Regions from separate parts of the Burkholderia sp. Bp9140 genome, predicted to be linked through region 2. Evidence: predicted binding sites of a transcription regulator. Region 2 holds the regulator's gene; each other region holds the start of a gene.

Region 1 (10,669 bases), on a different contig from region 2:
GGCCCCAGTCCCAGCCCGCGCGCCAGCGCGGGTCGGGCCGCTTGCTGCGGTAGTCGAAGCCCACCGGCCGGAAGAACAGCGCGAACAGCACGAGCAGCATCGCGAAGTAGAAGCCGGAGAACGACGCGGCGTAGACGAGCGGCCACGCGGCGAACATCGCGCCGCCGGCCGTGATCAGCCACACCTGGTTGCCTTCCCACGTCGCGCCGACCGTGTTGACGATGATGCGGCGCTCCTCGTCGGTCTTGCCGAGGAACGGCAGCAGCGCGGTCGCGCCCATGTCGAAGCCGTCGGTGACGGCGAAGCCGATCAGCAGCACGCCGACCAGCAGCCACCAGATCAGCTTGAGAGTTGCATAGTCCATAGCGATTCCTTGTTCCGTTGCGGGGGCGTGCTCAAACCGCGGCACGCTCGCCGGTTGCGGCGAGTTCGTGGTGATAGCGGCCGGTTTGCAGCGACGACGGGCCGAGGCGCGCGTACTTGAACATCAGCTTGATCTCGATGACGAACAGCGCGGTGTAGAACAGGATGAAGCCGGCGAGACTCAGGTACAGGTCGCTCGGCTGCAGGCTCGACGCGGACAGGTGCGTCGGCAGCACGCCCGCGATCGTCCACGGCTGGCGGCCGAGCTCGGCGACGATCCAGCCGAATTCGATCGCGATCCACGGCAGCGGGATCGCCCACACCGCGTAGCGGAGGAACCAGCGGCGGTTGTCCTGCAGCAGTTCACGGCGCGCGCAGAACCAGAACGCGGCAACGAACGTCGCGACGAACAGGAAGCCGAGCGCCACCATGATCCGGAACGAGAAGAACACGGGCGCGACCGGCGGGATCGTCTTCTTCGCGGCGGCCTTGATCTGCTCGGGCGTCGCGTCCGTCACGTTCGGCGTGAACTGCTTGAGCATCAGCCCGTAGCCGAGATACTGCTTGTGCTGGTCGAACAATGCGCGGGTCGCCTCGCTCGTGTCGCCCTGCTTGATCTTCTGCAGCGCGCCGTACGCAACCATCCCGCTCTGGATGTGCTCCTCGCTGTGCTTCGCGAGCTCGCGCAGGCCGATCACCGGTTCGTCGATCGAGCGCGTCGCGATCAGGCCGAGCGCGTACGGGATCTTGATCGCGTAGTCGGTGCGCTGTTCTTCCTGGTTCGGGATGCCGATCAGCGTGAACGACGCGGGCGCCGGCTGCGTTTCCCATTCGGACTCGATCGCGGCGAGCTTCATCTTCTGCACTTCGCCGGTCGTATAGCCCGATTCGTCGCCGAGCACGATCACGCAGAGCGTCGCCGCGAGGCCGAAGCCGGCCGCGACCGCGAACGAGCGCAGCGCGAAGTCGACGTCGCGCTTCTTCAGCAGGTACCACGACGACACGCCGAGCACGAACATTGCCGCCGACACGTAGCCGGCCGACACGGTGTGCACGAATTTCACCTGCGCGACCGGGTTGAACAGCACGTCGAACAGGCTCGTCATCTCCATGCGCATCGTCTGGTAGTTGAACTCCGCGCCGACCGGATTGTTCATCCAGCCGTTCGCGACCAGGATCCACAGCGCGGACAGGTTCGAGCCGAGCGCGACGAGGAAGGTGACCATCAGGTGCTTGACCTTCGACAGTCGGTTCCAGCCGAAGAAGAACAGGCCGACGAACGTCGATTCGAGGAAGAACGCCATCAGGCCTTCGACCGCGAGCGGCACGCCGAAGATGTCGCCGACGTAGTGCGAGTAGTACGACCAGTTCGTGCCGAACTGGAATTCGAGCGTGATGCCGGTCGTCACGCCCATCGCGAAGTTGATCCCGAACAGCTTGCCCCAGAACTGGGTCATGTCCTTGTAGACCTGTTTGCCGGTCATCACGTAGACGGCTTCCATGATGACGAGCAGCCAGGACAGGCCGAGCGTCAGCGGCACGAACAGGAAGTGGTAGAGCGCCGTGATGCCGAACTGCAGACGTGACAGATCGACGACTTCGCTACTTATCATGGTGGTCTCCCTCGGTGGATGCAGGCGCCGGCACCGAGAGCAGTTTCTCGGCGACGGCGGCAGGCGGCAGCGACATGTGCTCAGCCTGCGGATGATTGAAGAATGCGTATTTGAGCGACATCAAGAGGATCAGCTTGACGATCAGCACCAGCGTGATGTCGCGGGCGAGGGTCGGCCCGCGTGCCCACGCGCCGATGCGCGCGCGCCAGCCGGGCGTGCCCGCCGGCCGCGCGGGCGGCGGCGGACCGGGCTCTTTATTGATCGAGATCAAGGTGATTATCCTGAATCGATTTACAGGGTTTTGGGGCGACTCTACGTCGGATTTATGACGGCCGTGAAGCTGTTTTAATCCTTTTATGCCGACGTGCCAATTTTAAAATGCCGGCATTCCGATGCCGAGTGCTGCGCTGCGGCAGACCGTCGCGAACCGCGACCTGAAACTTGAGGTAGATCAAGGTTATGCGGAAGGGGCCCGAAACCGCCCGATACCCGATCAATAAGGTCGATTAATACGAAAGAAACGGAGAGAAAGGACGGGCGAAAAAAAACCGCCGCCCAGTGGGCAGCGGTTTTGGGTGAAGCGCTCTGAATCGCCGGGATTTATGCGTATTCGGCGAGGGCAGTGCGCATCTTCTTCATGGCGCTCGCTTCGATCTGGCGAATGCGTTCCGCCGACACGCCGAATTCGGCAGCGAGATCGTGCAGCGTCGAGCCGCCCGAGCCGTCGTCGTCGACGTTCAGCCAGCGCGCCTCGATGATCCGGCGGCTGCGTGCGTCGAGCGCATCGAGCGCCTGCGCGATGCCGTCCGTCTGCAGCATGTCGCGCTGACGCGCGGCGAGCACGGCGGTCGGCTCGTGGTGCGAGTCGGCCAGGTACGCGATCGGCGCGTACGACTCCTCGCCGTCGTCCACCTGCCCTTCGAGCGCGATGTCGCCGCCGGACAGGCGCGTTTCCATCTCGGCCACGTCTTCGCGCTTGACGTTGAGCTCCTGCGCAAGGCCGTCGATCTCCTCGGGCGTCATCGCCTGCATGCTCTTCTTGTGGCTGCGCAGGTTGAAGAACAGCTTGCGCTGCGCCTTCGTCGTCGCGACCTTCACCATCCGCCAGTTGCGCAGGATGTACTCGTGGATCTCCGCCTTGATCCAGTGGATCGCGTAAGACACGAGGCGCACGTTTTGCGCCGGGTCGAAACGCTTCACCGCCTTCATCAGGCCGATGTTGCCTTCCTGGATCAGGTCGCCGTGCGGCAGGCCGTAGCCGAGATAGTTGCGCGCGATCGACACGACGAGCCGCAGGTGCGACAGCACGAGGCGGCGTGCCGAGTCGAGGTTGTTGTCTTCGCGGAATTCGGTCGCGTACTGGCGTTCCTCTTCGGCACTCAGCAGCGGGATCCGGTTGACGGCCTGGATGTACGCGTCGATGTTGCCAAGCTGGCCCGGCAACATCGATTGAGTTGCGAGCGCCAGCGAGCCTGCCGATTCGGCCTTGGCCGGCGTCGGGCTCAGGGTGTTCGGAAGGGTCAGGGCGTGGCTCACTAAAAACTCCTTTGGAATCAGGGACAAACCCCTGGTCTCGGATGAGATTCCGGGGCCCATCTTAGCACTCCCGTAATCCGAGTGCTAATTCCTTAGAGGGTGCGTGGGCTTCCGAGTTCCCGGTTTTCTATCGAACTGGTCGAGTCGATAGTCTAATTTGCGACCGGACCGGCTGGCGGAAGTTCCATAAGTCCTTGTTTCTGATAGTAATCAGTAGACGATTTCGATTTTTGTACTTTTGGAAGCAAACCATTTCGCTTCGTGATGCCGATCCGAAAAGTCCTTTACCATACCATTCAGTTCGCTCGGGCCGGCCGCTGCGGCAAGGCTCCATTCAACCCGCAAAGTTGGAGTGTCAGATGAACAATAAGAAGAATCGCCGGCCCCGTAGCCGGCTTGCGCTGCATGCGCTGCTGGCGGCGTCGCTGCTGGGCGGATCGGGGGCCGCATTCGCGGACCGGTGGGGGATCCAGGCGGGCGGCGGGTTTTCCGACCGCCACGGGATCGACAAGGGCGATCTCGGCGTGGTGTGGGATCCGGGCTGGAACTGGTGGGAAATCGGCGGCTGGCACTTCGCGTTCGTGATGGAAGGCCACGTCGGCTACTGGCACACGGGCGGCAACATCCACCCCAACCTCGGCGAGATCGGCGCGACGCCGATGTTCCGTTTCATCAAGAGCGCGGGCCAGGTTCGCCCGTTCGTCGAGGCCGGCGCCGGCATCCGGTTCCTGACTCACCCGACGATCTCGAACAATCTGTCGCTGTCGACGTCCTTTCAGTTCGCGGACATCGTCGGCGTCGGCGCACAGTTCGGAGAACGCCAACAGTATCAGGTCGGTTACCGTTTTCAACATGTGTCTAACGCGGGTATCAAAGAGCCGAATCCTGGTATAAATTTCCACCAGTTCTACGTGCAGTACAACTTCTGATCCGCACGCCCGCGCACGGCGGGCGCGTTGCCGAGGAGTCAGGCGATGGCGAAGGTGGTCGATGCGATTCGCGCACTCGAGCGCGATCGGTTCCGGGCGATGGTCGACGGGGACGGCGAGGCGCTGGAGGCGCAGTTGTCGGACAAGGTGTTCTTCGTGCACACCAACGGCAAGCGCGAAACCAAGCAGCAGTTCATCGACGCGATCGTCGCCGGCCGCCGCCGCTATCGCCAGATCGAAATCCAGTCGCAGGACCTGCTGCCGGTCGGCGACGCAACCTGCGTCGTCACCGGGCGCGCGCTGATCGAGATGGAAACGAACAACGGCGGGCTGGTGTTTCCGATCGCCTATACCGCCGTCCATACACATGAGCAGGGCCAATGGCGCCTGCTGGCGTGGCAGGCGACGCGGTGCGCGACCGAGACCTGAGCGCGCGTGGCGCTCTTTTTCAAGTCCCGACCGAAGCGGCCTTCTGGGCCGCTCTTTGTTGGCCCGTGCGGCGCGGATCGCGCGGCGCACGGGCGGTCACGCACCGCTCGCTGACGTTCAAACCCTGAAGCGAAACCGCGCGGTCAGGCCGCCGCACGGCGGTCGGCGCAATGCCAGGCCGAGCGGTTGATCGCACTGACCACCGCATCGAGCGCGGCGCTCGCCGCATCAGCGTGCACCCCGACGCCATGCCGCAGCGGCGCATCGCCGACCCGGCAGCCGACCGATACCGCGATCCTGCCGTCCGCCGTGCGCGCGTGTTCGCACGACGCGACGTCGATCGTCGCGCCGGCCGCCGTCGCGAACGCCGCGGCCACGCGTTGCACGGCGTCTTCGGGCGTCGCGCCGGCCAGCGGCGCGCCCGCGACGTCGCGGTTCTGCCAGCGCGCGCCGTCGCCGTGGCGCGCGGCCGGGCCACCGGTCTCGAAGAATTCGCGGGCGAACAGCGCGCAGATCGCGTCGCCGGTCACTTCCTCGCCGGACGCGTCGGCGAGCGTCTGCACCGCGTGGCTGAATTCGATCTGCACGCGGCGCGTCGGCGTGAAGCCCATCCCGCGTTCGAGCAGGAACGTCGCGCCGCCCTTGCCGGACTGGCTGTTCACGCGGATCACCGCGTCATAGCTGCGGCCGAGGTCGGCCGGGTCGATCGGCAGGTATGGCACTTCCCACACCGCGTCGGGGCGCTGCTGCGCGAAGCCCTTGCGGATCGCATCCTGGTGCGAGCCGGAGAACGCGGTGAACACGAGGTCGCCTGCGTACGGATGGCGCGGATGCACCGGAATCTGGTTGCAGCGCTCGACCACGCGGCGCACCGCGTCGATGTCGGAGAAGTCGAGGCCCGGGTCGATGCCCTGCGTGTAGAGGTTCAGCGCGAGCGTGACGAGATCGACGTTGCCGGTGCGCTCGCCGTTGCCGAACAGGCAGCCCTCGATGCGGTCGGCGCCCGCGAGCAGCGCGAGTTCGGCGGCCGCGACCGCGGTGCCGCGATCGTTGTGCGGATGCACGGACAGCACGATGCTGTCGCGATACGCGAGGTTGCGGTCCATCCACTCGATCTGGTCGGCGAACACGTTCGGGCTCGCGGCTTCGACGGTCGCCGGCAGGTTGACGATCATCTTGTGATCGCGGGTCGGCCGCCAGGCCTGCGCGACCGCGTCGCACACTTCGCGCGCGAACGTCAGCTCGGTCATGCTGAAGGTTTCGGGCGAGTACTGGAAGGTCCAGCGCGTGTCCGGGCGGGCCGCCGCGTGTTCCTTGATGAGTCGCGTGCCCTCGACCGCGAGCGCCTTCACGTCGTCCTTCGACATCCCGAACACGATGCGCCGGAACGACGGGCAGATCGCGTTGTACAGGTGCACGATCGCGCGCGGCACGCCTTCGAGCGCGTCGAAGGTGCGCGCGATCAGGTCTTCGCGCGACTGCACGAGCACTTCGATCGTCACGTCGTCGGGAATGCGCTTGTCGTCGATCAGCTTGCGGACGAAATCGAAGTCGGTTTGCGACGCCGACGGAAAACCGACTTCGATCTCCTTGAAACCGATCGCGACCAGCATGTCGAAGAATTCCAGCTTCTGCTCGATGCTCATCGGCTCGATCAGCGACTGGTTGCCATCGCGCAGGTCGGTGCTCATCCAGACCGGCGCACGCTCGATGGTGCGGGTCGGCCAGCGGCGGCCGTTGATGCGGACGGGTTCGAACGGACGGTACTTGTCTTGCGGGTTGCGCTTCATCTTCGGGACCTCGGGTCTCAAGTCGCGAGCGAAGACGGGCGGCATGGGCGACGGTTGGCGCTGCCTCGCACCGTGGCGCCTGAAATGCGCTACGGATGCGGCTGATCTTCGCGAATCGACCGACGGATAGACGGACGAATGCTGACGACTTCGGGTTGTAAAAACTGCGAGAAGGGTGCTGCGAGGAACTGCAGGGAGGGACCGTGCGGACAGCACACGGCGCTACGACAGCCTTAGGCTAGTCGTAGCGATAGCGACCGCGCTAGGCGGCCGGAGGTAATTCGGAGGGGGTTCGGAAAGGAACGCATGGCGACAACTCTATGCCAGGATGCGTGCGCCTGTCAAATGGTCGGTTGAAAGGTCGGCGCGAAAACGGGCCGACCCGGGATACCGGTCACGGCGTGATCCGGACGATCCGCACGATCGTCGCGACCTGCCGCGCAAGCGTGTCAGGCACCGGCATTTCGCCGCGCAGCACGGCGTCCGTCCACGCGGCCGTCGTCGCCGCGTCGCGCGATTCGGGCAGCGCGACGGCCGGCGCGTCGCTCGACGAGCGCTCGGGCTCGATCAGCGTGTCGCAGACGCCGTCGTGCAGCCAGTCGACCTGCACCTGGCGCCGCGTGTCGGCCACCGCTTCGCCTTCGGTGCCGCGCGCGAGCAGCGCGCCGCCGAGCGCGGCGGCCGGATGATCGCGGAACAGTTGCGCGAGGCTGTCGCGGTACGGCGGATGCGTGTAGTTGACGAGCCGCAGGCCGGCCGGCGCGAACGGCTGCAGGATCTTCACGAGCGTGTGCGTGGAGTTGCGCACGCCGAGCACGCCGCGCAGCGACAGCAGGCGCGCGATGCGCGGCGCCAGCGCGTCGATCGGCGCGAACGCGACGCGGCGCTCGGCGAGCGTGTCCTCGATCGCGTCGTGCGACGTCGACGGTGCGATCGACAGCGCCGAGAAAATCTCCGCGCTCGTCACGCGGCCCGCATCGCGCTCGACGCCGTGCACGAGCACCGGCACGCCTTCGCGCGCGAGCAGCAGCGCGAGCAGCGGTACCAGGTTCGGCTGCTTGCGCGCGCCGTTGTAGCTCGGGATCGACACCGGGCGGAACGCGGCGTCCTGCACGTGCACGGGTTCGAACGACGCCTGCGCGGCGGCGAGCATTGCGGCCAGTTCGTCGGCGCTTTCGCCCTTCAGGCGATAGGCGATCAGGATCGCGCCGAGTTCGACGTCCGACACGCGCGCGTCGAGCATCGCGCGATAGAGCTCGAACGTGTCTTCGGCGGACAGCGCGCGCGCGCCGTGCGGGCCCCGGCCGATTTCCTTGATGAAGCGGGCGCAAGGGAACGGCGAGGCGGCAGAGTCGTGGGGAGCGGTCATCGGGGCGTGGGGCGGGCGGCCGGCATCGGGCCGCGCGGTGAGCGGTAAGGAATGCCCCGAGTATCGCACGGGCGCGGTTCGCTCAAGTGCGCGGCGGCGCGCGTCGGCACCGCGCGGCGCGCTAAACTCGGGTTCCCGGCGGTGCCCTGGGTACCCCGTTGCCGGCCGAATACGACTACGAGAGACATCCCATGAAGCTCTACAGCTATTTCCGCAGTTCCGCGTCGTACCGCGTGCGGATCGCCCTGAACCTGAAGCAGCTGCCGTACGACACGGTCCCCGTGCACATGCTGCGCGACGGCGGTGAACAACTGAAGGACGCGTACCGCGCGGTGAATCCGGATGCGGTCGTGCCGACGCTGGTCGACGGCGACGCCACGCTGCAGCAATCGCTCGCGATCATCGAATATCTGGAGGAAACGCATCCCGAACCGGCGCTGCTGCCGAAGGCGCCGGTCGACCGCGCGTATGTGCGGGCGATCGCGCTGCAGGTCGCGTGCGAGATCCATCCGCTGAACAACCTGCGCGTGCTGAAGTACCTGAAGCACACGCTGAAGGTGCCCGAGGAAGCGAAGAACGCATGGTACCGGCACTGGATCGAGGCGGGTTTCGCGTCGCTCGAGACGCGCCTCGCGAACGATCCGCGCACCGGCAAGCTGTGCTTCGGCGACACGCCGACGCTCGCCGATATCTGCATCGTGCCGCAGGTATTCAACGCGAACCGTTTCTCGATCGACACGACGCGCTTTCCGACGATCCAGCGGATCGCCGATCATGCGTCGACGCTCGACGCGTTCAAGGCCGCCGAGCCCGGCGTGCAGCCCGACGCCGAGTGATGCCGCGGCCGCGCATGAAAAAGGGCGCCCGAAGGCGCCCCGTGCGATGCTGGCCGGCGGCGTTCAGCCGAGCAGCGCGTCCGCGAATTCCACGGCGCTGAACGGCTGCAGGTCCTCGACCTTCTCGCCGACGCCGATGAAGTAGACGGGCACCGGACGCTGCCGCGCGATCGCGGCGAGGATCCCGCCCTTGGCGGTGCCGTCAAGCTTCGTGACGATCACGCCCGTGAGGCCGAGCGCATCGTCGAAGGCTTTCACCTGCGTGAGCGCGTTCTGGCCCGTGTTCGCGTCGATCACGAGCAGCACCTCGTGCGGCGCGCCGTCATGCGCCTTCGAGATCACGCGCTTCACCTTCTTCAGCTCTTCCATCAGGTGCAGCTGCGTCGGCAGACGGCCGGCCGTGTCGGCCATCATCACGTCGATCTTGCGCGCGCGCGCGGCGCTGACCGCGTCGAAGATCACCGCGGCCGGGTCGCCGCTCTCCTGCTGGACGACCGTCACGTTGTTGCGCTCGCCCCAGACCGCCAGCTGTTCGCGCGCGGCCGCGCGGAACGTGTCGCCCGCGGCCAGCAGCACCGACTGGTCGAAACTCTGCAGGTGCTTCGCGAGCTTGCCGATGCTGGTGGTCTTGCCCGCGCCGTTGACGCCCGTGATCATCATCACGAGCGGCTGCGCGCGGCCGAGCATCAGCGATTTCTCGAGCGGCTTCAGCAGCTCGACGAGCAGATCGTGCAGCGCGTCCTTCACCTGCTGCGAATCGGTCAGCCGGCCCACGCGCACCTTCTCGCGCAGCGCGCCGAGCAGGTATTCGGTCGCGTCGACGCCGGCGTCGGACATCAGCAGAGCGGTTTCGAGCTCTTCGTACAGATCCTCGTCGATCTTCGTGTTGACGAACACGCCGGTGATGCTCGAGCCCGTCTTCGCGAGCCCCGACTTCAGGCGCGCGAGCCACGATTTCTTCGCGGAGGCGTCCTGCGTCGGCGGCGGCACGATCTCGACCGCTTCGACGACTTCTTCGCTGCCGTCGTTGGTCGGCGTGACCGTCATCACGACGGCGGGCGCGGCGGGTTGGGCAGGCGCTCGCGGCGCTTCGACCGCCTGGCGGGCATCGGGGGCGGGCGCGTCGGACGGCGCGTCCGGTTGCGGCGCGTCGATCGATTGCGATTCCGCGGAGTCGGGCTCCTGCGTTTTCTTGAATCGTTTGAAGAAGCTGAACATGGTCTGACGTCGGGAAGAGGGCGGGCGCCGCCAGGGCGGAGCGCCGGAGGGGCCGTCGCGCGTGCGCACGGCGGCCGAAACGGTGCATTTTATCAGCGCGGCGGGGCACTCGCGTCAGCCGGTGCCGTCGCTGTGGTAACGTGCGCCTGTTTGGCGGTGCGCCCTCATGCGCACCCGGTCCCTCCGTCGTCGATATTCCGTATGTCCCGTTCCTCTTCCGGCCGCCCGGCGGCCCCCTCCGGCCGTGGCAAGCCGCACACGATCCGCATCATCGGCGGTGACTGGAAACGCACGCCGCTCGCCGTGCTCGATCTCGACGGCCTGCGGCCGACGCCCGATCGCGTGCGCGAGACGCTGTTCAACTGGCTCGGCCAGGATCTCGAACGCCGGCGCTGCCTCGACCTGTTCGCCGGCACCGGCGCGCTCGGGTTCGAGGCCGCGTCGCGCGGCGCATCGAGCGTCGTGATGGTCGAGCGCCACCCGCGCGCGGCGCAGCAGCTGCGCGCGATCAAGGACAAGCTCGGCGCGCGCTCGGTCGAGGTCGCGGAAGCCGACGCGCTGCGGCTCGCGGCCGGGCTGACCCCGG
Region 2 (10,669 bases):
CGACCGGCGCGGGCGCGCTGTTCGACATCGACCTGCGGCTGCGGCCGAACGGCGAGGCCGGGCTGCTCGTGACCGATCTCGACGCGTTCCGCCGCTACCAGCTGCGCGAGGGTGATGCGGCGAACACCGCGTGGGTGTGGGAGCACCAGGCGCTGACGCGCGCCCGCTACAGCGCGGGCGACGCGCAGATCGGCGCGGACTTCGAGGCGATCCGCCAGCAGGTGCTGACGACGCCGCGCGACGGGGCGGTGCTCGCGAAGGAAATCGTCGACATGCGCGGCAAGGTGTTCGCGGGCCATCCGAACCAGACCGAGCTGTTCGACCTGAAGCACGATCGCGGCGGGATGGTCGACATCGAGTTCATCGTCCAGTATTGGGTGCTGCTGCATGCGTCGAGCGATGCCGAGCTGATCCGCAACACCGGCAACATCGCGCTGCTGCGCGAGGTCGCGCGGTTCGGGCTGATGGGCGAGGACGAGGCCGAGCGTGTCGGCGCCGCGTACCGCCAGTACCGGAAGCTGCAGCACAAGCTGCGGCTCGACGGGATGGAGAAGGCGCGGGTCGATCCGGGCCTGGTGGCCGACGAGCGGGCGGCCGTGACGGCGCTGTGGGAGCGCGTGTTCGGGGCGGTCGAAACGGGCGTTTGAGTCGAACGTTCGACTCTGCGGGGCAGGGCGGGCGCCGATCGAGCGGCCGCTTTCCGCATCAGGAGACCGGCGCATGCGCCGGTCTTTTCGCATTCGACGAACGGATAGCGGGGTGGGCGCGTCAGGCCGCCAGCATTTCCTTCGCGTGCTTGCGCGTAGTCGCCGTGATCTCGAGCCCGCCGAGCATCCGCGCGACTTCCTCGACCCGGCTCGCCTTGTCGAGCGGGACGACCGACGAGACGGTGCCGCCGCGGTCGTCGGCGCCCTTCGCGACCTGGAAGTGATGATCGCCGCGCGCGGCGACCTGCGGCAGGTGCGTCACGCACAGCACCTGGCGGTCGCGCCCGAGCTGGTGCAGCAGGCGGCCGACCACTTCGGCGACGCCGCCGCCGATCCCCGTGTCGACTTCGTCGAAAATCAGCGTCGGCGTCGGGCTTGCCGCGCTCGCGATCACCGCGAGCGCGAGGCTGATCCGCGCGAGTTCGCCGCCCGACGCGACTTTGGCGAGCGGCCGCAGCGGCACGCCGGGGTGCCCGGCGACCCGGAATTCGACCTGCTCGAGCCCGTGCGGGCCACCGTCGGCGAGCGGCACGAGCGCGACTTCGAAGCTGCCGCCCGCCATCGACAGTTCCTGCATGCCGGCCGTGACGGCCGTGCCGAGCGCCTTCGCGGCCTGCGCGCGCGCTTTCGACAGGTGCCTCGCGTCGGCGAGATAGGCGTCCCATGCCTTCGACTGTGCGGCATCGAGCGCGCCGAGATCGGCAGCCGCGTCGAGCGCGGCCAGTTGCGCGCGGCGTGCCGCATGTTCCTCGTGCAGCGTGCCGGGCGGCAGCCGGAACTTGCGGGCGGTCGAGTGCAGCGCGTCGAGGCGCGTTTCGACCTGCGCGAGCCGGGCCGGGTCGAGATCGAGGCGCTGCGCGTAGTGCGACAGCGAATAGACGGCTTCCTGCAGCTGGATCTCGGCCGGCTCGAGCGACGCGAGCGCATCGCCGAGCCCCGTGTCGTAGTCGGCCAGGCTGCGCAGCTTCGACACGATCGCGCCGAGCTGCGGGAGCATCGCGTCGTCGGCTTCCGACAGCGCGTTGAGCGCGCCCTGCACGCCGGCGATCAGGTTCGCCGAGTGCGACAGCCGCTTGTGCTCGCTGCCGACCTCGTCCCATTCGCCCGGTTGCGGCGCGAGCTTGTCGAGCTCGGCGAGCTGCCAGGCGAGTTTTTCGCGTTCGAGCTGCAGTTCGCGCTCGTGCGCCTTCGCGGCGTCGATCGCCTGCGTCGCGTCGCGCCATACGCGCCACGCGCGGGCGACGTTCGCGGCATCGGCGACGAGGCCTGCGTGCGTGTCGAACAGCTCGCGCTGCGCGTCGGGCCGCATCAGCAACTGGTGCGCGTGCTGGCCGTGGATGTCGACCAGCATCTCGCCGAGCTCGCGCAGCTGCGCGAGCGTCGCACTGGTGCCGTTGATGAACGCGCGCGAGCGGCCGTTCGCGTCGATCACGCGGCGCAGCATCACGGTGTCCTCGGCGTCGAACGCATGTTCGTCGAGCCAGCGCGCGACGCGGTCGTGCGGCGTGAATTCGGCGGTGATGTCGGCGCGGCCGCAGCCCGCGCGCACGACGCTCGCGTCGGCGCGTTCGCCGAGGGCGAGGGCGAGGGCGTCGATCAGGATCGATTTGCCGGCGCCGGTTTCGCCGGAAAAGACGGTAAAGCCGCTGTCGAATTCAAGATCGAGCGCGGCGACGATGACGAAGTCGCGAATCGAGAGGTGGCGGAGCATGGTGTCGGGCGGGGGTGCGTCAGGACGCCTTGTCGTCTTCGTTCGATGCGTGTTCGTTCCAGTGCAGCTTCTTGCGCAGCGTTGCGTAGTAGCTGTAGCCGACCGGGTGCAGGAACGGCACCGTGTGCTTCGAGCGGCGCACCTCGATCGTGTCGTTCAGCTCGAGCGCGGTGAACGACTGCATGTCGAAGTTCACGTTGACGTCGCGGCCGCCGACGATCTGGATCGCGATCTTCGAATCGTCGGGCAGCACGATCGGCCGGTTCGACAGCGCATGCGGCGCGATCGGCACGAGCACGATGCCCTGGAGTTGCGGATGCAGGATCGGGCCGGCCGACGACAGCGCATACGCGGTCGAGCCGGTCGGCGTCGCGACGATCAGGCCATCCGAGCGCTGGTTATACATGTACCGGCCGTCGACCGACGCGCGCAGCTCGACCATCCCGGAAAAGCCGCTGCGGTTCACGACGACGTCGTTGAACGCGAGCGCGTGGTAGATCGGTTCACCGTCGCGCACGATCCGGGCCTCGAGCAGCGAGCGCTCCTCGCGCTCGAACTTGCCCGACAGGATCACTGGAACGCGCGCCTGCATGTCGGCGGCCGCGATGTCCGTGATGAAGCCGAGCCGCCCGTGGTTGATCCCGATCAGCGGCGTCTTGTACGGCGCGAGCTGGCGGCCGATGCCGAGCATCGTGCCGTCGCCGCCGAGCACGACCGCCACGTCCGCGCGCGCCCCGATTTCCGCCGGGGTGAGCGCCGGATAGCCGGAGATGCCGATCTCGCGCGCGGTGTCGGCTTCGAACACGACCTCGAAGCCGAGCTTCGCGATGCAGCCAGCCAGCGTGGCGAGCGGCTCGGCGATGCCGGGCGTGTTGCTCCGGCCGACGAGCGCGACGGTGTTGAACTGATTACCGGTTTTCATGCCGGCATTACACCATAGCTCGTTGACGAAAAGAACCGGCTGTGCGCAGACGGGGCCGGATCGGTCAGCCCGCGCGACTGTGGCCGCGGCCACTCGCCGTGCTCGCGCGGTTGCGCTAAAATTTTCCATCATGCTAGATCCTCGCGCACGAACCCTCCTGAAAACCCTGATCGAACGGTATATCGCCGACGGTCAGCCGGTCGGCTCGCGCACGTTGTCCCGTTACTCCGGGCTCGAGCTGAGCCCGGCAACGATCCGCAACGTGATGTCCGACCTGGAGGAGCTCGGCCTCGTGTCGAGCCCGCACACGTCGGCCGGCCGCGTGCCGACGCCGCGCGGCTACCGCCTGTTCGTCGACACGATGCTGACGGTCGAGGCGCCGATCGACGCCGAAGCCGTGGCGCGCCAGGTACAGAACACGCTGCAGGCCGGCGAGCCGCAGCAGCGGGTCGTGGCGGCCGCCGCGAGCGTGCTGTCGAACCTGTCGCAGTTCGCGGGCGTCGTGCTGACGCCGCGCCGCAGCCACGTGTTCAAGCAGATCGAGTTCATGCGCCTGTCGGACAAGCGCATCCTGCTGATCATCGTCACGCCCGAGGGCGACGTGCAGAACCGGATGCTCGCGACGCCGCGCGACTATTCGCCGTCGCAGCTGACCGAGGCGTCCAACTACATCAATGCGCATTTCGCCGGGCTGTCGTTCGACGAGGTGCGCCGCCGCCTGCGTGACGAGATCGACCAGTTGCGCGGCGACATGACCACGCTGATGCACGCGGCCGTGACGGCCAGCACCGAGGTGCCCGACACCGAGGACACCGTGCTCATTTCCGGCGAGCGCAACCTGCTCGAAGTGGCGGATCTGTCGTCCGACATGGCGCGGCTGCGCAAGCTGTTCGACGTGTTCGACCAAAAGACGGGCCTCCTGCAACTGCTCGACGTGTCGAGCCACGCCCAGGGCGTGCAGATCTTCATCGGCGGCGAATCGACGCTCGTGCCGATCGAGGAGATGAGCGTCGTCACCGCTCCATACGAGGTGAACGGCCAGATCGTCGGCACGCTCGGCGTGATCGGGCCGACCCGCATGGCTTACAACCGCGTGATCCCGATCGTCGACATCACCGCGCGCCTGCTGTCGCTCACGCTGAGCCAGCAGTAACCTGGAGCGACACCGTCCCGCCATCGTGCCGCGGCGCCGCGCGCGCCGCCAGTCGGCCGAACGGCCAGCCGACCCGAGCGAGGCGGCCCGCTATAATTGAGGGCCGTCCGACTGCGTGCCCCGAGCACGTTCCTGCCCATGCGTTTCGATCTTGAGCCGCCTTCGAGCGTCGCGGCTGCCCATCGCATCGGCGTGCTGCTGATCAATCTCGGCACGCCAGACGCCCCGACGCCGCGCGCGGTGCGGCGCTATCTGGCCGAATTCCTGTCGGATCCCCGCGTCGTCGAAATCCCGCAGGTCGTCTGGCAGGTGTTGCTGCGCGCGCTGATCCTGCCGCTGCGCGGCCGCGCGTCCGCGAAGAAATACGCGGCCGTCTGGATGCCCGAGGGCTCGCCGCTGCGCGTATACACCGAGCGCCAGGCCGACGGCGTGCGCCACCTGCTGGCCTCGAACGGCTATCAGGTGACGGTCGACTACGCGATGCGCTACGGCAGCCCGAACATTGCACAGGCGCTCGCGCACTTCAAGCGTGCCGGCGTCGAGCGCGTGCTGCTGATGCCGATGTATCCGCAGTACTCGGCGTCCACCACCGCGACGGCATTCGATGCCGCGTTCGCCGCGCTCGCGCGGATGCGCAACCAGCCGGAAGTGCGCACGGTGCGGCAGTACGCCGACCATCCGGCCTACATTCACGCGCTGGCCGAGCAGGTGCGCCAGTACTGGGCGCAGCACGGCCGGCCCGATTTCGCGGCCGGCGACAAGCTGGTGCTGAGCTTTCACGGCGTGCCGAAACGCACGCTCGACCTGGGCGACCCCTATCATGACCAGTGCCAGCAGACGGGCGCGCTGCTGATGGCCGTGCTCGGGCTGTCGACGCTCGAGTGCCGCGTGACGTTCCAGTCGCGGTTCGGCAAGGCCGAGTGGCTGCAGCCGTACACGGCGCCGACGCTGCGCGAGCTCGGCGAGGCCGGCGTGCGGCGAGCGGACGTGTTCTGTCCCGGTTTTACGGCCGATTGCCTGGAGACGATCGAGGAGATCGGGATGGAGGTGCGCGACGCGTTCATCGCGGGCGGCGGCCAGGCGTTCCACCGGATTCCGTGCCTGAACGGCGCGCCCGCGTGGATCGGCGCGGTGGGCGAGATCGTCGCCGAGAATCTGCAGGGCTGGCCGGTGAAGGCCGCGCAGCCCGAAACGGTGAGTTGAACGCGATGAACTACAGGATTTCGACGGAACCCGGCAGCGAAGCTGCGCATCGACAAATGGCTGTGGGCGGCCCGCTTCTTCAAGACGCGCTCGCTCGCGTCCGACGCGGTCGACAAGGGCCACGTGAAGATCGGCGGCGCGGCGGTCAAGCCGGCGAAGGACGTGCGCGTCGGCGACGAGGTCGAGATTGCGATCGATGGTGTCGTCTGGCACATTGCCGTGCTGGGCATTTGCGACGTGCGCGGGCCCGCGAGCATCGCGCAGACGCTTTACCAGGAAATGGAAGCGGGGCGCGTCGCGCGGCTCGCCGAACTGGAACGGCGCCGCACGTATCGCGAGCCGGCGGCGGAACTGCACGGCCGGCCGACCAAGCGCGACCGGCGCATCATCGACAGATTTTCTGGTGGGAGCTGAACATCTGGTCGAACGTCGCCCGCGCGCTTCCGTATTCGGTCGTGCGGTCGGTGACGGCTCCGGACAGGCAGATGGTGGTGGTGCCGGCAATCAGTACCAGCGCGACCACCGATATGGCAAAGGTCAGTTTCACGGTACTCGCCTCTCGGGACGGGTGAATGCGGCGCCAGGTGGATGTCAGGCGGCGGTCAGCTAGGGTAAACACGCTTTTCCGACGCTTCACTGGAGTGTAGTTCAGCGCCCTGTGCCGGGCTAGTACTTGCCCGGTAAGCGTTGTTACAGGCCGTTTCCGCCGATTTGGCGGCAAATGCGCGCAATCGGGCGGCATGCGGCGCGGTTGTTTCTCGGCATTGGCGAATGCCGGCGAATAACCCTCTTGAAATTGCAGTTTTCGCCCTTATTTGCCCCAACAATGTGCGGTGCCGCCGGATATACGGTCCGGCGGTTGCCGATTTGGCTTCAACCTCTAATCGACTTTCAGCGACATGGAAAACACGCAAGAGAACCCGGCTACCCAATCGGCCGAAGACATCGGCAGCGAGAAGCAGGCGGCGCAAGGCGCCGCTCCCGCCGCCGAAGCAGCCGACGCGGCGCTCGCGGACGCTCAAGCCAAGGTCGCCGAGCTGCAGGAGAGCTTCCTCCGGGCGAAGGCCGAGACCGAGAACGTGCGCCGCCGCGCGCAGGATGACGTCTCGAAGGCGCACAAGTTTGCGATCGAGAGCTTTGCCGAGCACCTGCTGCCCGTGCTGGACAGCCTCGAGGCCGCCGTCGGCGACACGTCCGGCGACATCGCGAAGGTGCGCGAAGGCGTCGAGCTGACGCTGCGCCAGCTGACGAGCGCGCTCGATAAGGGCCGTGTCGTCGCGATCAACCCGGTCGGCGAAAAGTTCGATCCGCACCAGCACCAGGCGATTTCGATGGTGCCCGCCGAGCAGGAGCCGAACACCGTCGTCACCGTGCTGCAAAAGGGCTACATGATCGCCGACCGCGTCCTGCGCCCGGCGCTCGTCACGGTCGCGCAGCCGAAGTAAGGCTGCCGCGATGGTTCCCGCCGGCGTCGATCCGGCCGCGTTCGACACGTTCGACATGCAGGCGCTCGCCGCCGACACGTTCGACGCCGGGATCGCCGGCGCCGGCGATGCACTCGCCGTGGTGTTCTTCTGGGGCGTCGACTGCTTCAACTGCGAGATCGCGAAGAAGGCGCTGCTCGCCCAGCCGGACGCGATCCGCGCGCTGGGCCTGAAGTGGTTCCATTGCAACGTGTACGAACACCATGAGCTGGGGCGCCGCTTCGGCCTGCACGGCGTGCCGACGTGGTTCTTTTTCCACCGCGGCAAGCGGCTCGGCCGCGCGACCGGCTGGCATGGCCTCGCGCAGTTCCAGGCGGCGGTGTCGGCGGCGCGCGCGAAGATCGCGGCGGCGGCCGGCGCGCCGTCGGACGGCAACGGCGGTCCGCACGATCCGGCTACCGGCGGCGATTGAAAAAATTTAATATCCGCATCGCCTGGCGGGTCTTGAAAACGGACCGGCCGGACGCATTTCGGGAACAGAGTTGAATTCTGGCGCGCGAAACCACCCAAAAACGCGGGGTTTCGCGCAGCAAACAAGCATTTCTGGAGATTAGGAAAAAATGGGAAAGATCATTGGTATTGACCTCGGCACCACGAACTCGTGCGTCGCCATCATGGAAGGCAACCAGGTCAAGGTCATCGAGAACTCGGAAGGCGCGCGCACGACGCCGTCGATCATCGCCTACATGGATGATAACGAAGTGCTCGTCGGCGCGCCGGCCAAGCGTCAGTCGGTGACCAACCCGAAGAACACGCTGTTCGCGGTGAAGCGCCTGATCGGCCGCCGCTTCGAAGAGAAGGAAGTCCAGAAGGACATCGGCCTGATGCCGTACACCATCGTCAAGGCCGACAACGGCGACGCATGGGTCGAGGCACACGGCGAGAAGCTCGCACCGCCGCAGGTTTCGGCGGAAGTGCTGCGCAAGATGAAGAAGACGGCCGAAGACTACCTCGGCGAGCCGGTCACGGAAGCCGTGATCACGGTGCCGGCGTACTTCAACGACAGCCAGCGCCAGGCGACCAAGGACGCCGGCCGCATCGCGGGCCTCGAAGTCAAGCGGATCATCAACGAGCCGACCGCGGCCGCGCTCGCGTTCGGTCTTGACAAGGTCGAGAAGGGCGACCGCAAGATCGCCGTGTATGACCTTGGCGGCGGCACGTTCGACGTGTCGATCATCGAGATCGCGGACGTCGACGGCGAAATGCAGTTCGAAGTGCTGTCGACCAACGGCGACACGTTCCTCGGCGGCGAGGACTTCGACCAGCGCATCATCGATTACATCATCGGCGAGTTCAAGAAGGAGCAGGGCGTCGACCTGTCGAAGGACGTGCTCGCGCTGCAGCGCCTGAAGGAAGCCGCTGAAAAGGCGAAGATCGAGCTGTCGTCGAGCCAGCAGACCGAAATCAACCTGCCGTACATCACGGCGGACGCGTCGGGCCCGAAGCACTTGAACCTGAAGATCACCCGCGCGAAGCTGGAAGCGCTGGTGGAAGACCTCGTCGAGCGCACGATCGAACCGTGCCGCATCGCGATCAAGGACGCCGGCGTCAAGGTGTCGGACATCGACGACGTGATCCTGGTCGGCGGCCAGACGCGCATGCCGAAGGTGCTGGAAAAGGTGAAGGAGTTCTTCGGCAAGGATCCGCGCCGTGACGTGAACCCGGACGAAGCAGTCGCAGTCGGCGCGGCGATCCAGGGCCAGGTCCTGTCGGGCGACCGCAAGGACGTGCTGCTGCTCGACGTGACCCCGCTGTCGCTCGGTATCGAGACGCTCGGCGGCGTGATGACGAAGATGATCAGCAAGAACACGACGATCCCGACGAAGCACGCCCAAGTGTATTCGACGGCGGACGACAACCAGTCGGCCGTGACGATCAAGGTGTTCCAGGGCGAACGCGAGATGGCGGCAGGCAACAAGCTGCTCGGCGAGTTCAACCTCGAAGGTATCCCGCCGTCGCCGCGCGGCGTGCCGCAGATCGAAGTGACCTTCGACATCGACGCGAACGGCATCCTGCACGTCGGCGCGAAGGACAAGGCGACCGGCAAGGAAAACAAGATCACGATCAAGGCGAACTCGGGCCTGTCCGACGCTGAAATCGACCAGATGATCAAGGACGCGGAAGCGAACGCGGCGGAAGACCACAAGCTGCGCGAGCTGGCCGATTCGCGCAACCAGGGCGATGCGCTGGTCCACAGCACGAAGAAGGCGCTCACCGAGTACGGCGACAAGCTGGACGCGGGCGAGAAGGAGAAGATCGAAGCGGCGCTGAAGTCGCTCGAGGACGTCCTGAAAGAGTCGTCGGCCGACAAGGCGGCGATCGACGCGAAGGTCGAGGAACTCGGTCAGGCTTCGCAGAAGCTCGGCGAAAAGATGTACGCCGACATGCAGGCGCAGCAGGCCGGTGCGGCCGGCGCGGCGGGTGCAGCGGAAGGCGCGGCCCACGCGGGCGGTGCTCAGCAGGCTGCCGACGACGTCGTCGACGCCGAATTCAAGGAAGTGAAGAAGGACTAAGCCGGGTTGCCATGGCACCGCACGCCGCGCGCGAGACGCGCGCGGCGCGGCTGAACAGCGGTCTGTCTTTCCCTTCCGGATGGCCGGATCGACTCCACGCCTGGCGGGCTTCGCGGCCCTCCGGGCACATTTGTTTTTTGGCGGGTGCTGCGCGAGCCGTCCGCGGACGGCGCAGCGCCAGACGAGTCGAGAGACTTTACTGCGGGCGAAAGGAGCCGCCGCGTGCGTGACGCGCGACGGCACAGTGAATCGATATGGCGAAACGGGATTACTACGAGGTTCTGGGCGTCGCAAAGAATGCGAGCGACGACGAAATCAAGAAGGCATATCGCAAGCTTGCGATGAAGTATCACCCTGACCGCAATCCGGACAGCAAGGATGCGGAAGAGCATTTCAAGGAGGCGAAGGAAGCCTATGAAATGCTGTCGGACGGCCAGAAGCGGGCGGCGTACGACCAGTACGGCCACGCGGGCGTCGATCCGAACATGGGTGGGGCGGGCGGCCAGGGTTTCGGCGGCTTCGCGGATGCGTTCGGCGACATCTTCGGCGACATCTTCGGTCAGGCCGCGGGCGGTGCCGCGCGCGGCGGCCGCGGCGGCCCGCAGGTATATCGCGGTGCCGACCTGCGCTACAGCATGGAAATCACGCTCGAGCAGGCCGCGCACGGCTACGACACGCAGATCCGCGTGCCGAGCTGGGTGTCGTGCGAAGTCTGTCACGGGTCGGGTGCGAAGCCCGGCACGAAGCCGGAAACCTGCCCGACCTGTCACGGCCAGGGCACGGTGCGCATGTCGCAGGGCTTCTTCAGCATCCAGCAGACCTGCCCGAAGTGTCACGGCACCGGCACCTACATCCCTGAACCGTGCGTGCACTGCCACGGGTCGGGCAAGGTGAAGGAAACCAAGACGCTCGAAGTGAAGATCCCGGCCGGCATCGACGACGGGATGCGGATCCGCTCGGCCGGCAACGGCGAGCC
Region 3 (10,669 bases), on a different contig from region 2:
GTTCGCGGCCGACTATCCGGGTGTGACCAACCCGCTCACGGGCAAGGTCGACCAGATCGGCAGGACCAACAACGTCGGGGCCGCGATCGGCCTGCGCCAGATGTTCTGACGGCGGCTCGCGCGCCGACCGCGAACAACAGACGCGTGGCGGCCGCTGCCGCCACGCGTCGTGGGTAAGGCATGCAGCCGCCCGGCTCGGGCGGCCACCTCGACCGGCGTCAGAAATCGAACCCCGGCCCGCCCGCGCCCGGGCCGCCCGGCACCGCGGCCGGCGCCGCATCCTTCGGCGCCTCGAACACGGTCGCATCGGTCGTCAGCAGCAGCCCCGCGACCGACGCCGCGTTCTGCAGCGCGGTGCGCGTAACCTTGGTCGGATCGAGCACGCCCGATTCGACGAGGTCGCCGTATTCGCCCGTTTGCGCGTTGTAGCCGAAGTTGCCCGCACCTTCCGCGACCTTCGCGACGACCACGCTCGCTTCCTCGCCCGCATTCGTGACGATCTGGCGCAGCGGTTCCTCGAGCGCGCGCAGCACGATCTTGATGCCCGCGTGCTGGTCGGCATTCGCGCCCTCGAGTTCGCGAATTGCCTGCCGCACGCGGATCAGCGCGACGCCGCCGCCCGGCACGATGCCTTCCTCGACGGCCGCGCGCGTCGCGTGCAGCGCGTCGTCGACGCGGTCCTTCTTCTCCTTCACCTCGATCTCGGTCGCGCCGCCGACCTTGATCACCGCGACGCCGCCCGCAAGCTTGGCCACGCGCTCCTGCAGCTTCTCACGATCGTAGTCGGAGGTGGCCTCTTCGATCTGCACGCGGATCTGCTTCACGCGCGCCTCGATGTTCTTCGCGTCGCCCGCGCCGTCGATCACGGTCGTGTTTTCCTTGCCGACCTCGATGCGCTTCGCCTGGCCCAGTTCTGCCAGCGTCGCCTTCTCGAGCGTGAGGCCCGTTTCCTCGGCGACGACTTGCCCGCCGGTCAGGATCGCGATGTCTTCCAGCAGTGCCTTGCGGCGATCGCCGAAGCCCGGCGCCTTCACCGCGACCGTCTTCAGGATGCCGCGAATGTTGTTCACGACCAGTGTCGCGAGCGCTTCGCCCTCGACGTCCTCCGCGATGATCAGGAGCGGCCGGCCCGATTTCGCGACCTGTTCGAGCACCGGCAGCAGGTCGCGGATGTTCGAGATCTTCTTGTCGTGCAGCAGGATGTACGGGTTCTCGATCTCGGCGATCTGCTTGTCGGGGTTGTTGATGAAGTACGGCGACAGGTAGCCGCGATCGAACTGCAGCCCTTCGACGACGTCGAGCTCGTCGGCGAGCGACTTGCCGTCCTCGACGGTGATCACGCCTTCCTTGCCGACACGGTCGATCGCCTCGGCGATGCGCTGGCCGATCGACTCCTCGCCGTTCGCGGAGATCGTCGCGACCTGCGCGATTTCCTTGCTGGTGGTGGTCGGCTTGCTGATCTTCTTCAGCTCGTCCACGGCCGCTGCCACGGCCTTGTCGATCCCGCGCTTCAGGTCGAGCGGATTGAGCCCGGCCGCGACGTATTTCTGGCCTTCGCGCACGATCGCCTGAGCGAGCACGGTGGCCGTCGTCGTGCCGTCGCCGGCGGCATCGCTGGTGCGCGATGCGACTTCCTTCACGAGCTGCGCGCCGATGTTCTGCAGCTTGTCCGCGAGTTCGATTTCCTTCGCGACCGACACGCCGTCCTTGGTGACGACGGGCGCGCCGAAGCTGCGTTCGAGCACGACGTTGCGGCCCTTCGGCCCGAGCGTGACCTTTACCGCGTTCGCGAGAATGTTGACGCCTTCGGTCAGCTTCGCACGCGCGACGTCGCTGAAAATGATTTCCTTCGATGCCATGATTGCACTCCGTTATTGATTGACGACCGCGACGATGTCTTCCTCGCGCAGCACGAGGAATTCGTTGCCGTCCACCTTGACGGCCTGGCCTGCGTACTTGCCGAACAGCACGCGTTCGCCGATCTGCAGGTCGGGCACGATGCGCTGGCCGTCCGCGTCCTTGCGGCCGGGGCCGACGGCGATCACTTCGCCCTGGTCGGGCTTTTCGGCGGCGCTGTCGGGGATCACGATGCCCGAGGCGGTGGTGGTTTCCTGGTCGAGTCGCTTCACGATGACCCGGTCGTGCAAGGGGCGTAGGCTCATCTGTCCGTCCTGTTCTGTTGCGTCGAAATTGGTTGGCACTCGTCATTAGAGCGTGCTGACGAGTATAAAAACGGGCGGCTGCGCGATCCAATAACGGATTCGGAAAAGCATTCGCGTGGATGCGCTATGGATGGGCGGTGCAGGCGAGCGTCGTCGCAAAGCCGGAGCGCATGATTTCGACATCGCACGCTCCGCTCGTCGCGATCTCGTTGCTGCTCGCGATGGTGCGATACGGCGGGGTGTTGCGCGTGCCGCCGCTGTTTTTCGCGATTTGGCCGGCTGATCCGTATCGGGTGATGCGCTGTTGAATGATCGCCGCGCGGCGTGCCGGTTGACCGCGCGCGCCGCATATTCCCCCTCCCCGTTAGCATGTGACGAATCCGACTTTGGGCGCCGCGCGGGCGACGCTAAGATCGCCGCTCCCGTAGATCGAGCGTTCACAACAATGAAAAAGTCCGCCGCGCCGTTGCATGCTTTCCGTTTTCGTGTGGTCTGCGCCGCGATCGCCGGCGCGCTGTCGCTTGCGTCGTGCGGCGGCGTCGACAGCGATCCGCCGCCGCAGGCCAATGCGACGCCCGCGGCCAAGCGCCCGAACATCCTGTACATCATGGCCGACGATCTCGGCTATTCCGACATCCATGCATTCGGCGGCGAGATCAACACGCCGAACCTCGACGCGCTCGTCGCGTCGGGCCGCATCCTGTCGAACCACCACACCGGCACCGTATGCGCGATCACGCGCGCGATGCTGATCTCGGGCACCGATCACCATCTGATAGGCGAAGGCACGATGGGCGTGCCGACCGACGAGCGGCGCGGCCTGCCCGGCTACGAGGGCTACCTGAACGATCGCGCGCTGTCGTTCGCGCAACTGCTGAAGGACGCCGGCTATCACACGTACATCGCGGGCAAGTGGCACATCGGCTCGGGGATCGCCGGCAGCACGACGGGCAGCGGACAGACGCCGGACCAGTGGGGCTTCGAGCGCAGCTACGTGCTGCTCGGCGGCGCGGCGACGAACCACTTCGCACACGAGCCGGCCGGCTCGTCGAACTACACGGAAGACGGCAGCTACGTGCAGCCGGGCCAGCCCGGCCAACCGGGCGGCGCGGGCGGCAGTCCGGCCGTGTTCTATTCGACGGACTTCTATACGCAGAAGCTGATCTCGTACATCGATTCGAACAAGCAGGACGGCAAGCCGTTCTTCGCGTACGCGGCGTACACGTCGCCGCACTGGCCGCTGCAGGTGCCGGACCCGTGGCTGCACAAGTACGCGGGCGTGTACGACGCCGGCTACGACGCGATCCGCAACGCGCGGATCGCACGGCAGAAGGCGCTCGGCCTGATTCCCGCCGATTTCAGGCCGTTCGACGGCCTGCCCGAAACGACGTCGGCGTCGCCCGCGACGGCGAACAACGGCACCGCGAACGCGAAGTACATCAGCGCCGTGCATTCGGCGGCCGACGGCTACAGCGACTATGGCACCGGCAAGGTCGACAAGCTGTGGGCGAGCCTGAGCCCGGCCGAGCGCAAGGCACAGGCGCGCTACATGGAGATCTACGCGGGGATGGTCGAGAACCTCGACTACAACATCGGCCTGCTGATCCAGCACCTGAAGGACATCGGCGAATACGACAACACGTTCATCATGTTCCAGTCGGACAACGGCGCGGAAGGCTGGCCGATCGACTCGGGCGCGGACCCGACGGCGACCGACACCGCGAACGGACAGGAGCCGATCTACGCGACGCTCGGCACCGACAACGGCAAGCAGAACGCGCAGCGGCTGCAATACGGGCTGCGCTGGGCCGAAGTGAGCGCGACGCCGTTCCGCCTGACCAAGGGCTATGCAGCCGAAGGCGGCGTGTCGACGCCGACGATCGTGCGCCTGGCCGGCCAGACGCGACAGTTGCCGACGCTGCGCGCGTTCACGCACGTGACCGACAACACGGCGACGTTCCTCGCGGTCGCGGGCGTCACGCCGCCGTCGCAGCCGGCACCGCCGCTCGTGAACACGCTGACGGGCGTCGACCAGAACAAGGGCAAGGTCGTCTACAACAACCGCTACGTGTATCCGGTGACGGGCCAGTCGCTGCTGCCGGTGCTGACCGGTTCGGCGACGGGCGAGGTGCATACGGCGCCGTTCGGCGACGAAGCGTATGGCCGCGCGTACCTGCGCAGCGCCGACGGTCGCTGGAAGGCGTTGTGGACCGAGCCGCCGCTCGGGCCGCTCGACGGTCACTGGCAGCTGTACGACCTCGCGGCGGACCGCGGCGAGACGACCGACGTGTCCGCCCGGAACCCGTCGGTGATCAGCACGCTGGTCGACCAGTGGAAGGCCTACATGAGCAACGTCGGCGGCGTCGAGCCGCTGCGTCCGCGCGGCTACTACTGAGGACGGCACGATGCGGTTCCGCTTCTGGACGCTCGGCGCCGCGCTCGCGGCCACGCTGTTCGCGGCCGCGTTCGCGGCCGGCTATGCGAGCCCGTCGACGTCGCCGGCCGGTGCCTTCGACGACGCGAATCGCGGCCGCCCGCTCGCGCCGCTCGGCTCGGAGCGGCAGTGCGAGCGCTATTCGGGGCTGCCCGCGAAGTGGCGTGACGATCCGAAGGCCGGGATGGTGCACCTGAGCGGCGGCGCGTTCGTGTTCGGCAGCACGCGCGGCTACGCGGACGAGCGGCCGGCCGGCGGCGGCAGGGCGCGCGTCGGCGGGTTCTGGATCGATCAGACCGACGTGACGATCGCGCAGTTCGCCGCATTCGTGCAGGCGACCGGCTATGTGACCGAGGCGGAGCAGCAGGGCGGCGCGGCCGTGTTTCATGTGCCGACGCGCGACGAGTTGAATGCGCGCGACCTCGCGTGGTGGAGCTGGGTGAAGGGCGCATCGTGGCGGCAGCCGCGCGGCCCCGGCAGTAGCGTCGACGGGCTCGGCAACCTGCCGGTCACGCTCGTCACGCAGCGCGACGCGCTCGCGTATGCGCGCTGGCTCGGCCGCGATCTGCCGACCGAAGCCGAATGGGAATACGCGGGCAAGGCCGGCCGCGACGACGCGTCGCTCGACGCGGCGCCGCGCGACGCACGGGGCAAGCCGGCCGCGAACTACTGGCAGGGCGCGTTCCCGGTGCTCGATACGGCCGAGGACGGTCATGCGGGCCTGGCGCCGGTCGGCTGCTACGCGGCGAACGGCTTCCGCCTGTACGACATGATCGGCAACGCATGGGAATGGACGAAGGACGCGTACACGGGCCCGCATCAGTCGCACACGAACGGCGACACGGCGGCCGTCGCACCGCCGACGCGCCGGCACGATACGCCGATGGTGATCAAGGGCGGCTCGTTCCTGTGCTCGCGCGATTACTGCGTGCGTTACCGCGCATCGTCGCGCGAACAGCAGGAAGCCGACCTCGGCGCGTCGCATATCGGGTTCCGCACGATCCTGAGGGACGCGTCTTGAAGCCGTTGCTACCTTGCATTGCCGCGGCGCTGATCGTTGCGTGCGGCCTCGCGCATCCGGCTCGGGCCGTTGCCGCCGACGCCGCCGCGCCGGCGATACGCGTCGGCGTGACGCGCGGCGTGCATGCGGACATCCTCGACGAGGTGAAACGTGTCGCCGCCGCGCGCGGGCTGGGTGTCGACGTCGTCGAATTCGACGATGCGTCGCGCATCGATACCGCGCTCGTGGACGGCAGGATCGACGCGGCGAGCTTCGAGGACGCGCAGCGACTTGCCGCGACGCGCGCGGCGAAAGGTTATGCACTGGCCGCCGTCGCGCCGACCGTCACGCTGCCGATGGCGCTCTATTCGCGCAAGCTCGGGAGCCTGAACGCACTGCAGCCCGGCGCGACGGTCGCGATCCCGGCCGATCCGCGCGGGATGGCACGCGCGCTCGTGCTGCTGCAGAACGACACGCTGGTGACGCTGCGCGAAAAGGCCGGCCTGCATGCGACGCTGCGCGACGTGACGGGCAACCGGCTCGGGCTGAAATTCGTCGCGCTGCGCCGCGATCGGTTGCATGCGGCGCTCGACTCGGCGGCGTTCGTCGCGATCGACAGCGAGGACGCCGCGCGCGCGGGGCTTCAGCCGGCGCGCGACAGCATCAATCTCGAGGACGCGCGCTCGCCGTATGCGAACGTGTTGACCGTGCGCGACGCCGATCGCGCGAAGCCGTGGGTCGCGCGCCTCGTCGCCGCGTATCACTCGGACGACGTCGCGCATTTCATCCTGACGCGCTACCAGGACTCGGTGCGGCGGCCGTGGTAGACGACTACCGCCTCGCGTGCAATGCGTGCGGACGCTGCTGCAACAGCGCGCCGACGCTGTCGTTGCGCGAACTGTTCCGGCATCGACATACCTTCGTCGGCGCGCTGACGATCCATCGCGTGCCGAAGCGGCGGATCGGCGAACGATCGCGCACGGGCGGACGCGAGCATGTGTTCGACGCCGCCGACGTCGCCGCCTCCGATGCGCTCGCGAACACGCTGTTCCATCGCGCGAGCGGCACTGGCGACGAATGGATCGCACTGACGCTGCACGGCTACGACTATCCGTCGCTCGGCCGTTGCCCCGCGCTGGCCGGCGACGGACGCTGCAGCGTGCATGCGGACAAGCCGTCGATCTGCGGCGCGGTGCCGCTCGATCCGATGCTGCCGGACCGGTTGCAGTCCCGTGTGCTGGCCGGGCGGCGCGACGAGACAGCGTGGCTGGGTGCGAACTGCATCGTCGATGCGGGAGACGAAACGGTCTCGGTCGATGCATCGTTGACGATCCCGCTGATGAAGGCCGGACAGGTCGCGGACCGCGCGGCGCTCGACGCGTTTCGCGATGCGCTCGCGTTCGAGCGCGCGGTGTGGCGCGACGCCGTGTTCGCGTCGCTGATCGACGGTGGACCGCAAGTGCGCGAGGTGTTGTCGCGGCTTGCACCCGGCGGCTACCTGACGATGTCGATCGTGCCGGTGCTGCTGGCCGTCGCATCGGTCTCCGCGCATTGCCGCGCACGGTGCATCGACTTCATCGACGCGCAGCGCGCGTTGATCGATGCGCGCGTCGAAGCGGCGCTCGCGCGCCGGCGTCTCGACGACCGGCCGGCGACGCGCGAATTGCGCGGCTTCGCAGAGGCACTCGAACGTGCGCGGCACGTACTCGCCGCGATGCCGACCGCAACGGCAGCTGCGGCGGGCACCCGCTCCGATGCACCGCGCATCGACGCATGGCTCGGCGATCGGCACGATGCCATCAATCTCACCGCATGACGCCGGCGGCCCGCCACGCGTGCCTTACACTTGGCGCTCTTTCAACCGTCTCCGATGGAGCGCGCATGTACGCATCGACCTTCATTTTCCGCGCCGGGCAATACGACGACGCGTTTCACCGGCTCGACCGCCAGATCGCGGGCATGGCGCGCGCGACGCCCGGCTACCTCGGTGAGGAGACGTGGGAGAACGCCGAGGCGGGGCTGATCCAGAACGTCTACTACTGGGAATCGGAGGCGGCGCTGCAACAGCTGATGCAGCATCCCGCGCATCTGGAAGCGAAGGAGAAGCAGGCGCGCTGGCTCGACGGTTATCGCGTGGTGATCTCGCAGGTGCTGCGCGAGTATGGCGACGGCAAGCTCGCGCAGCCGCATGCGGGGCAGCCGGCGTAAGCCGATTGCCGAAAGGGCGCTTCAGGCGCCGTGCGTGAGCCGCTCAGCATCCCGCACCGCATCAAAGCGCCTCGACCAGCAACCGGTTGCTCTTCTCGCAGTACTCATGACACGCGGCACGCGCCGCAATCGACGCGCCGTGCACGAACTTCGGCGCGTCCGCCCGCCGCGACATCGACACGACGATCGACGGCGGCGACGGCTGCAGCGGCAGCTCGACGACCTCGCCGCTCGCGATCAGCGCATCGACGAACAGCACCGGAATCGCGGCGACGCCGAAGCCGTCGCGCACGAGCTGCACGATCACCGAGATCGACGGCGAGCCGGTGATGCGCGTCTCGGACAGCGGCACGCCGTGTGCATGCGCGAGCGTGCGCACGATGTCCTCGAGCGCGCGGTGCGGCGCGGTGCCTCGCCCGTAGGTCAGGATCGGCTGGCGCAGCACCTGCCGCGCGAGGCCCGTGCGCGTGGTCGGCAGCAGCCCCGCACGCGCGATCCAGCGCACCGGATAGTTCGCGAGCGCATCACAGACGACCGACGCCTCGTCGCTGCCTTCCACCCGAATGATCAGGTCGAGCTCGCCGGCCATCAGCCGGCGCTGCAGCACGACGCTGACGTCGACGGTCAGGTCGATCTCCAGTTGCGGATAGTCGGCGGCGAGGCGGCGCAGGTAATGCGGCAGCCAGCTGTGCACGACCGTCTCGATCACGCCGAGCCGCAGCTTGCCGCGCAGCGCGCTTTCGCCGGCCGCGGCGGCCTGCAGCTCGTGCGTCGCCTCGACGACGGCCTTCGCATAGCCGAGCAGGTACTCGCCGTTCGGCGTGAGCCGGAACTCGCGGCTGTCGCGATCGACGAGCACGGTCTGCAATTCGTCCTCGAGCGCCTTCAGGCGCTGCGAGATCGCGGCCGGTGTCGCGTGCAGCGCGGCGGCCGTCGTGCGGAAGTTGCGCAGCTTCGCGAGCGTGACGAAGGTTTCGAGAAAACGCGTGTTCATGGGCGGCGGGCGGACGGTGGACGCGCAGCATGCCGGTGAAGAAAATTGAACGGGACCGGGGAAAACCCGAAGATCCGTTAAGAAATTCTATACGCCGGACGCAAAAAAACTCGTTGGCGACAACATTTTTTCTTTTCTATTCTTCGCCGTATCCGCTGACGCAATCGCGTCATCCCGACGACATACCGATCTGCCAACGACCACCATGACGCCTTCCGAATTCCGCCAGTCCGTACGCAACGGCGCGTTCCGCAGCCCGACCGCCGGCCAGTGCGGCCCGTTCGCGCAAGCGAATCTCGCGATCCTGCCGAGCGCGTTCGCGCACGATTTCCTGCGCTTCTGCCAGGCGAACCCGAAGGCGTGCCCGCTGCTGGGCGTCGGCGAACCGGGCGCGTTCCGGCTCGACGTGCTCGGCGAGGATCTCGACATCCGCACCGACGTGCCGAGCTACAACGTGTATCGCGACGGGCGCCTGACCGAGCGGGTCGAATCGCTCGAGGCGCTGTGGCGCGACGATTTCGTCGTGTTCGCGATCGGCTGCTCGTTCTCGTTCGAGGACATGCTGGCGCGTGAAGGGATCGGGCTGCGCCACATCGAGGAGGGTCGCAACGTGCCGATGTACCGCACGTCGATCCCGAATCGCCGCGCGGGGATCTTCGGCGGCCAGCTGGTCGTGTCGATGCGGCCGCTGCGCGGCGCCGACGCGATCCGCGCGGTGCAGATCACGAGCCGGTTCCCGGGCGTGCACGGCGCGCCGGTCCATATCGGCCATCCGCGGGAGCTGGGCATCGCCGATCTCGGCGCGCCCGATTTCGGCGACGCGGTGACCGTGCGCGACGGCGAGCTGCCGGTGTTCTGGGCGTGCGGCGTGACGCCGCAAACCGCGCTGATGGAAGCGAAGCTGCCGCTCGCGATCGCGCATACGCCCGGCTACATGCTGATGACCGACATCACGAACGCGTCGCTGGCCGTGTTCTGACCCGCTCGACGCCGGCGGCCCGCGCGGCCGCCGGTCCGGCTCCGTCGCGGCGGCGTGCCGCGACCGCAGACGATCCGCCCGGCCGGAGGGCGGCGTGCAGCCACGGCCTGGCGATCGCGACGCACGCACGATACGCACCGCACGTACGACGAACACGGTTTTGACCGCACCTTTCGACAGGAGCTTCATCATGGAAAGCAAGACCCTCGCGGCGCCCGCCGCCGATCCCGCGGGCCCCGCACGCAACGGCCTGTTCGGATGGTATGCGGACGCGCAGCCGCGCGAACGCCGCGCGTTCTGGAGCTGCAAGGTCGGCTACATGCTCGACGGGATGGACACGCAGATGCTGTCTTTCGTGATCCCGACGCTCGTCGCGACCTGGGGCATCTCGCTCGCGGACGCCGGCTTCATCGGCACGATGACGCTGCTCGCGTCGGCGCTCGGCGGCTGGATCGCGGGCATCCTGTCCGACCGGATCGGCCGCGTGCGCACGCTGCAGCTGACCGTGCTGTGGTTCGCCGTCTTCACCGCATTGTGCGGGCTCGCGCAGAACTACCACCAGCTGCTCGCGGCGCGCGCGCTGATGGGCTTCGGCTTCGGCGGCGAATGGACGGCCGGCGCGGTGCTGATCGGCGAGGTGATCCGCGCGCGCGACCGCGGCAAGGCGGTCGGCCTCGTGCAGTCGGGCTGGGCGATCGGCTGGGGGCTGTCGGCGCTGCTGTATGCGCTGCTGTTCTCCGTGCTGCCGGCCGAACAGGCGTGGCGCGCGCTGTTCCTCGTCGGCCTCGCGCCGGCGCTGCTGGTGGTCGTGATCCGCCGCTACGTGAAGGAACCGGACGTCTACGAGAAGGAGAAGGCCACGCAGGCCAAGGTGGCCGACGCGCCGCGCCTC

The links. Region 2 encodes HrcA, which represses chaperone genes, less so after heat shock. Its sites were predicted from a motif close to TTAGCACTCNNNNNNNNNGAGTGCTAA; they were not measured.
Region 1: the regulator HrcA is predicted to act here: its motif matches at 3,574-3,600, upstream of rpoH (RNA polymerase sigma factor RpoH).
Region 3: the regulator HrcA is predicted to act here: its motif matches at 2,195-2,221, upstream of DIE21_RS20380 (co-chaperone GroES).

Annotation. Positions count from the first base shown of each region.
Region 1 is NZ_QTPQ01000004.1:184,886-195,554, forward strand. Features, by position in the region: gene cydB (cytochrome d ubiquinol oxidase subunit II) at 1-364, opposite strand, end outside; gene DIE21_RS05440 (cytochrome ubiquinol oxidase subunit I) at 396-1,976, opposite strand; gene cydP (cytochrome oxidase putative small subunit CydP) at 1,966-2,247, opposite strand; gene rpoH (RNA polymerase sigma factor RpoH) at 2,577-3,512, opposite strand; gene DIE21_RS05455 (acyloxyacyl hydrolase) at 3,872-4,441, shown strand; gene DIE21_RS05460 (nuclear transport factor 2 family protein) at 4,487-4,870, shown strand; gene leuA (2-isopropylmalate synthase) at 5,014-6,660, opposite strand; gene ybiB (DNA-binding protein YbiB) at 7,055-8,029, opposite strand; gene maiA (maleylacetoacetate isomerase) at 8,221-8,865, shown strand; gene ftsY (signal recognition particle-docking protein FtsY) at 8,929-10,083, opposite strand; gene rsmD (16S rRNA (guanine(966)-N(2))-methyltransferase RsmD) at 10,285-10,669, shown strand, end outside.
Region 2 is NZ_QTPQ01000014.1:81,860-92,528, forward strand. Features, by position in the region: gene glnE (bifunctional [glutamate--ammonia ligase]-adenylyl-L-tyrosine phosphorylase/[glutamate--ammonia-ligase] adenylyltransferase) at 1-647, shown strand, start outside; gene recN (DNA repair protein RecN) at 769-2,418, opposite strand; gene DIE21_RS13955 (NAD kinase) at 2,438-3,340, opposite strand; gene hrcA (heat-inducible transcriptional repressor HrcA) at 3,471-4,493, shown strand; gene hemH (ferrochelatase) at 4,632-5,696, shown strand; partial or broken gene DIE21_RS13975 (RNA-binding S4 domain-containing protein) at 5,702-6,110, shown strand; gene DIE21_RS37200 (hypothetical protein) at 6,082-6,243, opposite strand; gene grpE (nucleotide exchange factor GrpE) at 6,596-7,141, shown strand; gene DIE21_RS13990 (thioredoxin family protein) at 7,152-7,592, shown strand; gene dnaK (molecular chaperone DnaK) at 7,741-9,693, shown strand; gene dnaJ (molecular chaperone DnaJ) at 9,948-10,669, shown strand, end outside.
Region 3 is NZ_QTPQ01000024.1:25,875-36,543, reverse strand. Features, by position in the region: gene DIE21_RS20390 (porin) at 1-109, shown strand, start outside; gene groL (chaperonin GroEL) at 219-1,859, opposite strand; gene DIE21_RS20380 (co-chaperone GroES) at 1,872-2,162, opposite strand; gene DIE21_RS37305 (hypothetical protein) at 2,300-2,470, shown strand; gene DIE21_RS20375 (arylsulfatase) at 2,608-4,557, shown strand; gene DIE21_RS20370 (SUMF1/EgtB/PvdO family nonheme iron enzyme) at 4,568-5,617, shown strand; gene DIE21_RS20365 (MetQ/NlpA family lipoprotein) at 5,623-6,423, shown strand; gene DIE21_RS20360 (YkgJ family cysteine cluster protein) at 6,417-7,412, shown strand; gene DIE21_RS20355 (antibiotic biosynthesis monooxygenase) at 7,478-7,804, shown strand; gene DIE21_RS20350 (LysR family transcriptional regulator) at 7,866-8,798, opposite strand; gene DIE21_RS20340 (putative hydro-lyase) at 9,004-9,777, shown strand; gene DIE21_RS20335 (MFS transporter) at 9,968-10,669, shown strand, end outside.